DNA from 3 places in the Exiguobacterium sp. SH3S3 genome. Region 1 is predicted to be linked to each of the others. Evidence: predicted binding sites of a transcription regulator. Region 1 holds the regulator's gene; each other region holds the start of a gene.
The links. The regulator Rex, encoded in region 1, represses fermentation and respiration genes when NADH is low (regulators of the CRP and FNR family bind a similar motif). The targets are predictions, from matches to a motif close to TTGTGAAATATTTCACAA.
Positions count from the first base shown of each region.

Region 1 (3,759 bases):
CATCCAAGACGAGCAAGTTCGGTTGCTCGAGCTTGAGCTTGGCGAGCGTCAGCCGGGCCCGTTCGCCGCCGGATAGTTCTTGGACGCGTTTCATGACGTCGTCCCCGCTGAACAAGAACTGGCCGAGCAGACTGCGGACTTCTTGCTCGCGCATGAGCGGCCAGTCGTTCCAAATCTCATCGATGACGCGGTTCGTGTCCGACAAGTTCTGTTGTTCCTGGTCGTAGTAGCCGATCTCGACGCCGGTACCGTAGCGGATGTCACCGGTGAGCGGTGGTTGTTGTTTCGTCAACACTTTGAGGAGCGTCGATTTGCCGACTCCGTTCGGGCCGACGAGGGCGACCGACTCGCCGCGCTGCAGTTGGAAACGCAAGTGTTGTGCGATCGGTTCCTCGTAGCCGATGGCGAGGTCGCTGCCGCTCAGCACATCGTTCCCGCTTTGACGTTTGATCGAGAACGACAACACCGCGCTCCGTTCGTCACCGTCCGGCACGTCCATACGGTCGATCTTCTCGAGCCGCTTGCGGACGCTTTGGGCGCGTTTCGTCGTCGTCGCCCGGGCGATGTTCCGTTGGATGAAGTCTTGCATCTTGGCGATCTCTTCTTGTTGCGAATCGAACTGCTTCTTCTCTTGCTCGTAAAGCGCGGCCTTCTGCTCGAGGAACTTTGTATAGTTCCCGACGAAGCGGCGGCTGCGGTTGCGTGACAGCTCGTAGACGACCGAGACGACGCGGTCGAGGAAGTAACGGTCGTGGGAGACGATGAGGACGGCACCTTTATAGCCGCTCAAATATTTCTCGAGCCAGCTGAGCGTCTCGATGTCTAAATGGTTCGTCGGCTCATCCAAGATGAGCAGGTCCGGGCTTTGCAGGAGCATCTTCGCTAAGGCAAGACGTGTCCGCTGTCCGCCTGAGAGCGTGTCGATCCGACGTTCGAAGTCGTCCGGGTAAAACCGCATCCCGTGCAAGATCGAGCGGATCGTCGCTTCATACTGATAGCCGCCGCGGTCTTTGAACGTGTGCTGCTCCTCGTCATACGCCGCGAGCAGACGCTCGTAGGCGGCCGGGTCGTTCAAGATCCGCTCCGAGCCCATGTCTTGCTCCATCTGGCGGAGCGTCTTCTCTTGTTCGATCAAATCGGTGAAGACGGTGAGCATCTCGTTCCACATCGTCTCGTTCGATTCTAACCCCGAGTCTTGGGCGAGATAGCCGATCGTCACGTCTTTTGGCTTCATGATGTCGCCCGAGTCATAGTTGTACTCGCCGGCGATGACTTTTAACAGTGTCGACTTGCCGGCGCCGTTGCGGCCGACGAGGGCGACGCGTTCGCCTTCTTGGATTTCTAGTTTGACATTCTCTAAAATCGGCTCGACGCCGAACGATTTGGATAAGTTGTTGACTTGCAGTAGGATCAAGTGAAAAAACCCCTTTCTCTCTGTTTAGTATACTTTATTTCTTCCCCTTTTCAGGTATATTCATTGAGTGCTTATGTGAATTCGTTTACAATCAAGGTGTATGAAATCAGATTCGTTTGAAACGCGTCGTAAAAAGGAGGCTCTTTCCGTTGAGTCAAAACGAACCAAAGATTCCGCAAGCGACAGCCAAACGGTTGCCACTATACTATCGGTTTATCCAAAGCCTACATTCGTCAGGGAAACAGCGTGTGTCTTCTGCTGAACTGAGCGAGGCGGTTAAGGTCGATTCGGCAACGATTCGCCGTGACTTCTCATACTTCGGTGCGCTCGGTAAAAAGGGATATGGCTATAACGTACAGTATCTGTTAGACTTTTTCCGTAAGACGCTGAATCAAGACGAGATCACGAACGTCGCCTTGGTCGGGGTCGGTCATCTCGGGACAGCGTTCGTCAACTATAACTTCCTTAAAAACAATAACACACATATCGTCGTCGGGTTCGACGCAGACGAGACAAAAGTCGGCACGACGATGTCAGGTGTCCCGATTCATCACGTCGATGAGATGGAACAAATCATGAAGCAAAACAAAATCGATGTCGCCATCCTCACGGTCCCGTCCGCTTACGCGCAGCCGGTTGCCGATGACTTGGTCCGCTATGGCGTTCGAGGGATCTTGAACTTCACGCCGGCGCGATTGACTGTACCGGACACGGTCCGCGTCCATCATATCGACTTGTCGATCGAACTCCAGTCGCTCATTTACTTTATGCAACACTATCCATCCGCTGAGGGGGTCCATCAATAATGGAATTTCTACAATCATCACTCGTCGTCGGTATCCCAGGTGGCGTCAGTATTTTCGTCATCGCCATCATCGCGCTCATCCTCTTCGGGCCGAAGAAATTGCCAGAGTTCGGCCGGGCAGCGGGGCAGACGCTCCGTGAGTTCAAAAATGCCACGAACGGTATGATGAAAGAGCACGACGAGACCGACAAGAAAGAAATTGAGAAGAAAGAGCAGTAAGCCATGAGCCATCAACCTGATCAAGAACGGGCACTGTCCGATCACTTGACAGAGCTGCGGAGACGACTGATGCTGTCGGCATTTGTCGTCTTTGCCTTCTTTCTGATCGCTTTGCCGAGTGTCAAATACGTGCTCGCCTATCTGCAGGCGGACCTCGTCGAACGAGGGCTCGAGCTGAACGCCTTTGGGGTCGCGGACCCGCTCATGATTTACTTGAACTTGGCGCTCGTCATCGGGCTCGTCGCGTCTGGTCCATTTCTACTGTATCAACTGTGGGCGTTCGTCGCACCTGGTCTGCATCCGAATGAACGAAAATGGACGCTCGCCTATATCCCGGTCATCTTTATCTTGTTCCTCATCGGTCTCGCATTCGCCTACTATTGGTTGTTCCCGCTCGTCCTCGATATCTCGACGGACCTCGGGCAAGACCTCGGTCTGACGCAAATCATCGGGGCGACGAACTATTTCACGTTCCTGTTGCAACTGACAATCCCGTTCGGACTGTTGTTCCAGTTGCCGGTCGTGACGATGTTCTTGACGCGCATCGGTGTCGTGACGCCGTACTTCCTCTCAAAAATTCGGAAGTACGCCTACTTCGCCTTGTTCGTCATCGCGGCATTCATCACGCCGCCGGATTTGACGTCGCACCTCATGGTGTCGCTGCCGCTCTTCTTCCTATATGAGATCAGCTTATCGATCTCACGCATGACGTACCGCGGTGTGCTCCGACGTGAGAAAGAGGCGATGGTGAAAGAACAGATGGATTTGATGAAGCAAATGAATGAGAAGTGAACACTACGTCATGAGACGTGGTGTTTTTTTAATGCGAGTGCGCTAAACTGGAAGTATCTTGAAAAGGGGCTTGGCCATCGTGTTGATCGGACTGTTTCTCCTTGTCGGTTGGCACGTATCACGGTTGGCATAACGGTGCTTTTTGGTCGCAAACTGTCGTACTGAAACTACATGTTCAAAGTGATATTGGTCGTAAACGCTTTTTCTGCAACAAGGAAGTACATGCTAAGATAAAACCAATCAAACACATGTCAGGGGGAGAAACGATGACTTGGGAGTACTACGGGGATGAGCTCATCATCATCGGTGTGTTGACGACAATTCTGTTGATTGCCGTGCTGAACTTTTGGAAGTCGCCATTCAAGCGGAGACTTGCCTTCTCGTTGACGCTGCTCGTCGTGGGATACGTGTCGTGTATCATCGGACTCGTCTTCGTCCGCGGGTGGGACGCCCTGGGCTGGATCTTGTACGGCTTTATATTGTATGTGATCGGGTTCGTCACATATATCGGTGTCGTCATCTACCACTG
Region 1 is NZ_SJUU01000012.1:9,841-13,599, forward strand. Features, by position in the region: gene EVJ28_RS11470 (ABC-F family ATP-binding cassette domain-containing protein) at 1-1,414, opposite strand, end outside; gene EVJ28_RS11475 (redox-sensing transcriptional repressor Rex) at 1,564-2,220, shown strand; gene EVJ28_RS11480 (twin-arginine translocase TatA/TatE family subunit) at 2,220-2,438, shown strand; gene tatC (twin-arginine translocase subunit TatC) at 2,442-3,230, shown strand; gene EVJ28_RS11490 (hypothetical protein) at 3,497-3,759, shown strand, end outside.

Region 2 (3,759 bases), on a different contig from region 1:
TCGACATCGATGCCTGTATCGTCCCAGGCCGTGTCTTTGACCGTTCTGGATATCGGATCGGTTGGGGCGGGGGTTATTACGACCGTTTCTTAGCGACATATCGCGGTGCGACGATCGCGCTCGCCTACGACGTACAAGTGCTCGACGAAATACCGATCGAACCACACGACATACCTGTCGAACTGATCGTGACAGAAAGGGAAATGATTCGATGCTCTCAATCGTCCTCGTAACTTGTCTAGTTGCACTGGCCGGATATCGTCTCCGGTCGTTGACGTTCTCTGGGGCGATCTTGACGATCGTGACAGGGACGGTCATCGGGTTTGGTTTTGGCTGGTTCGGGCTGTACTTGCTCGGTGTGTTCTTTTCGACGTCCTCGCTCGCTTCAAAATATCGCGCCCGCGACAAGGCGTCGGTCGATGACATCGTTGAAAAATCCGGGCCGCGTGATTTCGTGCAAGTGCTTGCGAACGGAGGAATCGCCATGCTCACCGCAATCGGAATGGCGATGACTTCGAACGAGGCGTGGCTATTCGCTTACGTCGTTTCAATCGCGGCGGCGACGAGTGACACGTGGGGGTCCGAGTTCGGCGTCCTCGCATCGCGCCGACCGCGCTCCGTTTTGACATTGCGTGAAGTTGAACCGGGGACGAGCGGTGGGGTGTCACCGTTCGGTACGCTCATGTCCATCGCCGGCGCGACGATCATCGTCTTGGCATCGCTCCCGTTCTTGAACATAACGATGGGCACGCTATTTCTATTGATTGCGCTCGGTCTGAGCGGCAGCGTCGTCGATACGTTACTCGGTGCGACCGTGCAACGAAAGTATCGCTGTCGGACGTGCCGAAAACTGACGGAGAAAAAGCTGCATCACGGCGAAGCGACCGACTATGTATCTGGATGGCGCTTTCTCGGCAACGACGCCGTTAATTTCTTGGCGATCGCCTCCGCGGCGGCGATTGGTTTTCTTGTTTTCGCATAAGGGTAGTACAGAGAATGAGGATGTTTCAAACGAATGTGAATTTTGTCACAATATTGCCAAACTGAAAACGGTTTCTCTTGTATTGACTGTTTGTGAATGATGTTACAATCTAGGTGTAACAGACAAAACAAAAACATGAAACAGATTGTTTGAAGGGTGGAAAAACAACATGGAAACATTAAATCATGCAAAAGTAACACGGGTCGCTCTCGTCGGGGCCGGAGCGGTCGGTGCAAGCTTCGCGTATCAATTGACGACAGCGAGCCTATGTGAAGAACTCGTTATCATCGACATCAACAAGGCGAAGGCAGAAGGCGAAGCGATGGACTTGAACCACGGCGTCTCGTTCGCTTCGTCACCGATGCGCGTATGGGCTGGAGATTACACGGACTGCGGTGCTGCAGATATCGTCGTCATCACGGCCGGAGCTCCTCAAAAACCAGGTGAGACACGTCTCGACCTCGTTGAGAAAAATGCGAAAATCATGAAATCGATGATCACTGAAATCATGGCTTCTGGCTTCGACGGTATCATCATCCTCGCGTCAAACCCGGTCGATATCATGACACACTTGGCTTGGAAATACTCGGGTCTTCCGAAACATCGCGTCTTCGGATCAGGGACTGTACTCGATACGTCACGCCTCCGCTACATGCTAGGTGATTACTTCAACGTCGATCCGCGCAACTGCCACGCTTACATCATGGGTGAGCATGGCGATACCGAGTTCGCGGCGTGGAGCAACGCCCGGATTTACGGAAAATCGGTCGAACAGTTGCTTGAAGAGAACGACGAGTATACGTGGGAAGACCTTGAAGACATCTACGTCAACGTTCGTGACGCTGCGTATCACATCATCGAACGTAAAGGCGCGACGTACTATGCGATCGGTCTCGGCTTGCTTCGTCTCGTCAAAGCGGTGCTCCGTAACGAGAACACGTTGCTCACGGTCGGTGCCTACTTGGATGGAGAGTACGGCTTGAACGATATTCATATCGGTGTGCCGGCAATCATCAACCGCCAAGGCGTGCGTCAAGTCGTCGAAATCGAGTTATCAGAAGAAGAGAAGCAGAAAATGCTCCATTCGGCAGACGTGTTGTTGAAAACGATGAAACCTGTTTTATAATATATTCGCGATATAGACGTAGTCGGCGTATGCCGGCTACGTTTTTTATGTGTTGGCACGGACGGCGGACAGATTCAGAAAGCGCCAACTTTTGTCGTCATGATCGAATTGGATTACAATTAAGACAGAAGGAAAGGAGGGGATTCAGTTGACGCAACCGGGATGTTTTTGGGAAGACATTTACCATGCGGTCGAGGCAGGCGGTCGGGTCGAAGGGATACTCGAGCCTTCGCGCGCGCTGCTATTGTTCGACACGAAAGCTGGAGACCTCTATCACCTGTACATAAAGACGGATAAGGCGTGGGCAAACCATGTCGCGATCGAGATCGAGGCGGTCATGAGCTCGTTCCGACTCGCACGACTCGGGCGTGCGAAGCTTCATGTCCATATATACGGCGACGCGCTCGTCGATGAGGAGCGACTTGAGACGTTGTCGTTCCAAGTCGCGGCCAAGGTGAGACTCGACAGGCACACGTGTGGCGATGAACAAGATGAGACCCGGTTTCGGTCGCTCGCGCTCGTACTCGATAAACAGCGAAAAGCCGAACTGAAGAAGCGATTCTCATTCGGTGAACCGCAACTCGTCTATGCGCTCATGATGTTGACATTTGTCGTCATGTGGCTCGCCGAATCGCTCGGCTCGACGCTCGATCCGAACACGCTCATCCGATTCGGCGCCAAAGTCAATCCGCTCATCGACGATGGCGAATGGTGGCGCCTTGTCACACCGATGTTCCTTCATATCGGCTGGTTTCATTTTGCGATCAACATGTTCGCGCTCTGGTCGCTCGGCCCGCTCGTCGAACGCATGTATGGGTCACCGAGGTTCTTGACGATCTATCTGTTGGCGGGCGTCATCGCGTCGACTGCCTCCTACGCGTTCAGTGAGGCGATTTCGGCAGGCGCGTCCGGTGCATTGTTCGGTCTCGTCGGCGCACTGCTCTATTTCGGACTGCGTGACCGTTCGCTGTTCATGAAGACGCTCGGCCCACCGCTGTTTATTATGTTAGGATTAAACGTAGGGCTCGCCTTCGTCCTCGGTGCCAGCTTGGACCACTCGGCCCATGCCGGGGGCCTCATCGGTGGATTTTTGATGGCGGGCGTGGTCGGATTACCTGATGAAACGACAAAAAAATGGCGCCTGTTGTTCACGGTGCTCGCTATTGGATTGACCGGGACATTATACTGGCTCGGATATAATCGATGACAAAGGAGTAACAACATGATTGATACGTTAAAACGATTAGTAGAGATTCCAAGTCCTTCTGGAATGACGCACGAAGCAGTCAGTTACGTCGAACGAGAGCTCACGGACCTCGGGGTCGAGACGAGCCGATTGACGAAAGGGGCACTTTTAGCCACGTTTCCTGGACAAAGTGGCCCGGCCCGTCTCTTGACCGCCCACGTCGATACGCTCGGTGCGATGGTGAAGGAAGTGTTGCCGAGCGGACGCTTGCGGCTGACGCAAGTCGGCGGTTACGCCTGGACCGCGATCGAGGGAGAGAACTGTCTCGTCCATCGCGAGGCGGGCGAGGCGGTGGACGGGACGATCCTCGTTCATCAATCGAGTGTGCACGTCTATAAAGACACGAACAGTGCCGAGCGGACGGCGACTAACATTGAAGTGCGTCTCGATGCCGACGTTCATACG
Region 2 is NZ_SJUU01000004.1:35,574-39,332, forward strand. Features, by position in the region: gene EVJ28_RS04995 (5-formyltetrahydrofolate cyclo-ligase) at 1-233, shown strand, start outside; gene EVJ28_RS05000 (DUF92 domain-containing protein) at 212-982, shown strand; gene EVJ28_RS05005 (L-lactate dehydrogenase) at 1,152-2,108, shown strand; gene EVJ28_RS05010 (rhomboid family intramembrane serine protease) at 2,257-3,315, shown strand; gene EVJ28_RS05015 (M42 family metallopeptidase) at 3,331-3,759, shown strand, end outside.
Region 2: EVJ28_RS05005 (L-lactate dehydrogenase) is a predicted target of Rex. The motif match lies at 1,016-1,033, and genes of this name have one in related genera.

Region 3 (3,759 bases), on a different contig from region 1:
CTGAAAACTGAGACCGAGTGTGATAATCCCGATACCGGTGATGACCCACCCGATCAAAATAGCTCCGGCGTTCGCGCCTTGGGCCAAATCGGCCGCCAAGTTGAAGGCGCCCCCTCCAATCATCGAACCGACGACGAGGGCTGTCAGTGCACCAAGACCTAACCGTTGATCTTTTTTGCTAGGACTCGCACCAGCCGAACCACTTGAGTCATGATCTAATTTAGTAGACATATAACTCATCCCTTTCGTTTAGTACGAATGAGGAGGACATGCCTCCTCGTTCGTTAGCGTTCGAGCCATTCAAACGTATCGGTGAGTGTCGCCGCCATGACGGCTTTGATCGTGTGCATCCGATTTTCCGCCTGATCGAACACGTATGAATGGCGGCTGCGGAACACCTCGTCGGTCACTTCCATCTCTTTCAGTCCATATTGTTCATGAATCGCTCGCCCAACCTCGGTCTCTAAATCGTGGAACGCCGGCAGGCAATGCAGAAACATGACGTCTCTATTTCCGGTCTTCTCGACCATGTCCATATTCACTTGGTACGGATGAAGGAGCTTGATCCGCTCTTCATATTCGGCTTCTTCGCCCATCGATACCCACACATCGGTATAGATGACGTCCGCATCAGCGACAGCTTCGTCGATGCTCTCCGTCAAGGTGATGCGTGCTCCTGTTTCAGCCGCGACCGAACGCGCGTAATCGACGACCTCGTCAGACGGCCAGAGCGATTTCGGCGCACAGATTCGCATGTCCATGCCGACTTTGGCACCACCGATCAACAGCGTGTTGCCCATATTGTTGCGTCCATCTCCAACGTAGACGAAACGAATGCCAGCCAAATCACCTTTTTGTTCTTTGACGGTCAAGAAGTCGGCCAAAATTTGCGTCGGATGATACAAGTCCGTCAAACCGTTCCAAACCGGGACCCCGCCATCCCGTGCAAGACCTTCCACCGTTTCGTGAGCGAAGCCACGGAATTGGATGCCGTCGAACATGCGTCCAAGCACGATCGCCGTATCACGGACCGATTCTTTTTTCCCGAACTGGATATCCGATTTCCCGAGGTATTCAGGATGCATGCCGAGGTCGATTGCCGCAACTGTGAACGCACAGCGCGTCCGTGTCGACGGTTTTTCAAACAAGAGCGCCACGTTCTTGCCTTCACAAATCCGGTGGGGAATCCCTTGTTTCTTTTGACGTTTGAACGCTGCCGATAAGTCGATCAAGTAGTTCAGTTCGTCCCGCGAAAACTCGTTAAGCGATAAAAAATGACGACCTTTCAAATCAAAGTTGAACGTTGTGGACATGTGTTTCTCCTCCTCGTTAAATATCTTCACGGATAATTGGACAACTCATACAACGTGGGCCTCCACGGCCTCGTGATAACTCACTCGACATGATTTCGATGACTTCGACCCCTTCTGAACGGAGCAGCTCGTTCGAAACGTAGTTCCGGTCATACGTAACGACGACACCTGGGGCGATTGCGAGCGTGTTCGACCCATCGTTCCATTGCTCGCGCGCCGCAGCGATCGGGTCGCCACCACCACATGGGATCAACACGATTTCCTCTAGGCCGAGAGCCGATTTTAACACTTTCAACAAATCAGTGTGTTGCGTGATGTGCAGCTCACCTTCCGCGTTCAACGTCAGTTCGAAGATGTTCATCTTGCCGCCCGGTCCTTGGATGAACGGATGGATCGTGAACTTATCGTGGTCGACCATCGTGAAGACGGTATCAAGGTGCATGAACGCACGCGACTTCGGAATCTCGATGGCGATGACTTTCTTGAACGTGCCTCCGTTCGCGAGCAAGTTGAGGGCGACGCGCTCGATTCCTTGGGCGGTCGTCCGTTCCGATATCCCGATGGCGACGACTTCTTTTGATAGGACGAGTTCGTCTCCGCCTTCCATCGCGAACCGATAGTCACGATCCGACCAGATCGGGATATCATGCTTCGCAAAGCGTGGATGGTATCTCATAATATATTGCGTGAACAGTGATTCGCGGCGACGCGCCGGTTCTTTCATGCGATTGATCGACAAGCCGTTCCCAATCGCCGCGGCCGGGTCGCGCGTGAAGTACAGGTTCGGCATCGGGTCGAGAAAGAACGGATACGTGTCCTCGATCATCTCGTGCAGATGACGGCGCTTTTCGCGCTTGATCTCGGTTTTACGGATACCGGCCATGACCGTCTCGATCAACTGTTCGTTATCATAAGCGAGTAAATACTCTTTGAGCGTCTCGTATGAACCGTTAATATTTGATTTTGATTCCGAAAGAATGTCGGCGACGAATCGTTCACGTACGCCAGGCAGCGATAACGTCTCTGCCATCAAGTTTTCTAAATAGAGCACCTCGACGCCCCGGTTTTGTAGCACGCTCGCAAAGTAGTCGTGCTCTTTTTGAATGACCGGCAAATGTGGAATGTCGTCGAACAAGAGTCGTTCCAAATACTCCGGCGTCAAATTTTCAAGTTCGCGTCCTGGACGCTTCAATAGTACAGTCTTTAATTCACCAATTTCTGAATACACGTGAATCGGATGTTTCAGCGTCGTATCCCGTGCGGTCAATTGATCCGTCATCGATATCATCTCGCTTCCTCCTAGTGATTCGGGTGTGTTTCTACCCTTACCTTATCAACTTACCCAATTCCGAGGCGGGTAATTCCAGCGTTCTGATTGTGGTCGATTCCACAAAAGAATGGATACAATATGAGTCAAACTGAATGAACAAACGGTTGTGAATCAATGAACAAGGAGAGAGCGACGGTTAGGATGGATACACGATGTATGAACTGTGAATAAAATCCATTATTTTTTCTTTTCAAATTAAGGTACGATAACGACAGGATATGAAAAATGACTTTAGAAAAGGAAGTGAGTCGATGGCCATCGAACGTACAGAACGCGCGCGTCATGAAGCCCAAGTGACAGCGCTCATCCAAAAAGAGGATCCGGTCGATTTCCGCGACGTGTTTTTAACACTTCACCCGGGTGAACAGGCCGACATCTTCATCGAACTCAACCAACCCGATCGGGCGTTTATATACAGCGCTTTATCACCGGAAGAGTACACCGATTTATTTGAAAAATTAGAGCTCGATGAACAACAACAGTTCATCCAAGAAATGCCGCGCCCGTATGCGGTCAGCGTCTTAAACGATATGTTCTCGGATAATGCCGCCGATCTCATGAACGAACTTCCGGACGATTTCATGAACGAACTGTTCGAACAGATGGACGAGACCGAGGCGACCGAGGTCAAAGACTTGATGCGCTATCCGGACGATACGGCCGGTGCCATTATGACGACCGAGTTCATCGTGCTACAGGCCGACAAAACGATCGGGGCGACACTTGAAGAGTTGCGTGACCTCGGTCCTGAAGCTGAGACGATTTACTATTTATATGTAATCGATGTAGACCGACGTCTCGTCGGCGTCGTGTCGCTCCGTGATTTGATCGTCTCCCCGCTCGACCATCTCATCGCTGACATCATGGGGCGGCGGGTCGTTTCGGCCCACGTCATGGCCGATCAAGAAGACTTGGCCCGAACCGTCCAAAAGTATGACTTGCTCGCGCTCCCGGTCATCGATAGCGATGATCACTTGCTCGGCATCATCACCGTCGACGACGTCATGGACGTCATCGAACGCGAGACGACCGAAGACTTTGAAGAACTGTCCGCGACGAAAGGCTCGTCTGACATCAACATGGGCCCGGTCGAGGCAGCGAAAAAACGTGCCCCTT
Region 3 is NZ_SJUU01000011.1:15,855-19,613, forward strand. Features, by position in the region: gene arcD (arginine-ornithine antiporter) at 1-231, opposite strand, end outside; gene argF (ornithine carbamoyltransferase) at 285-1,313, opposite strand; gene arcA (arginine deiminase) at 1,330-2,559, opposite strand; gene mgtE (magnesium transporter) at 2,895-3,759, shown strand, end outside.
Region 3: arcA (arginine deiminase) is a predicted target of Rex. The motif match lies at 2,748-2,765, and genes of this name have one in related genera.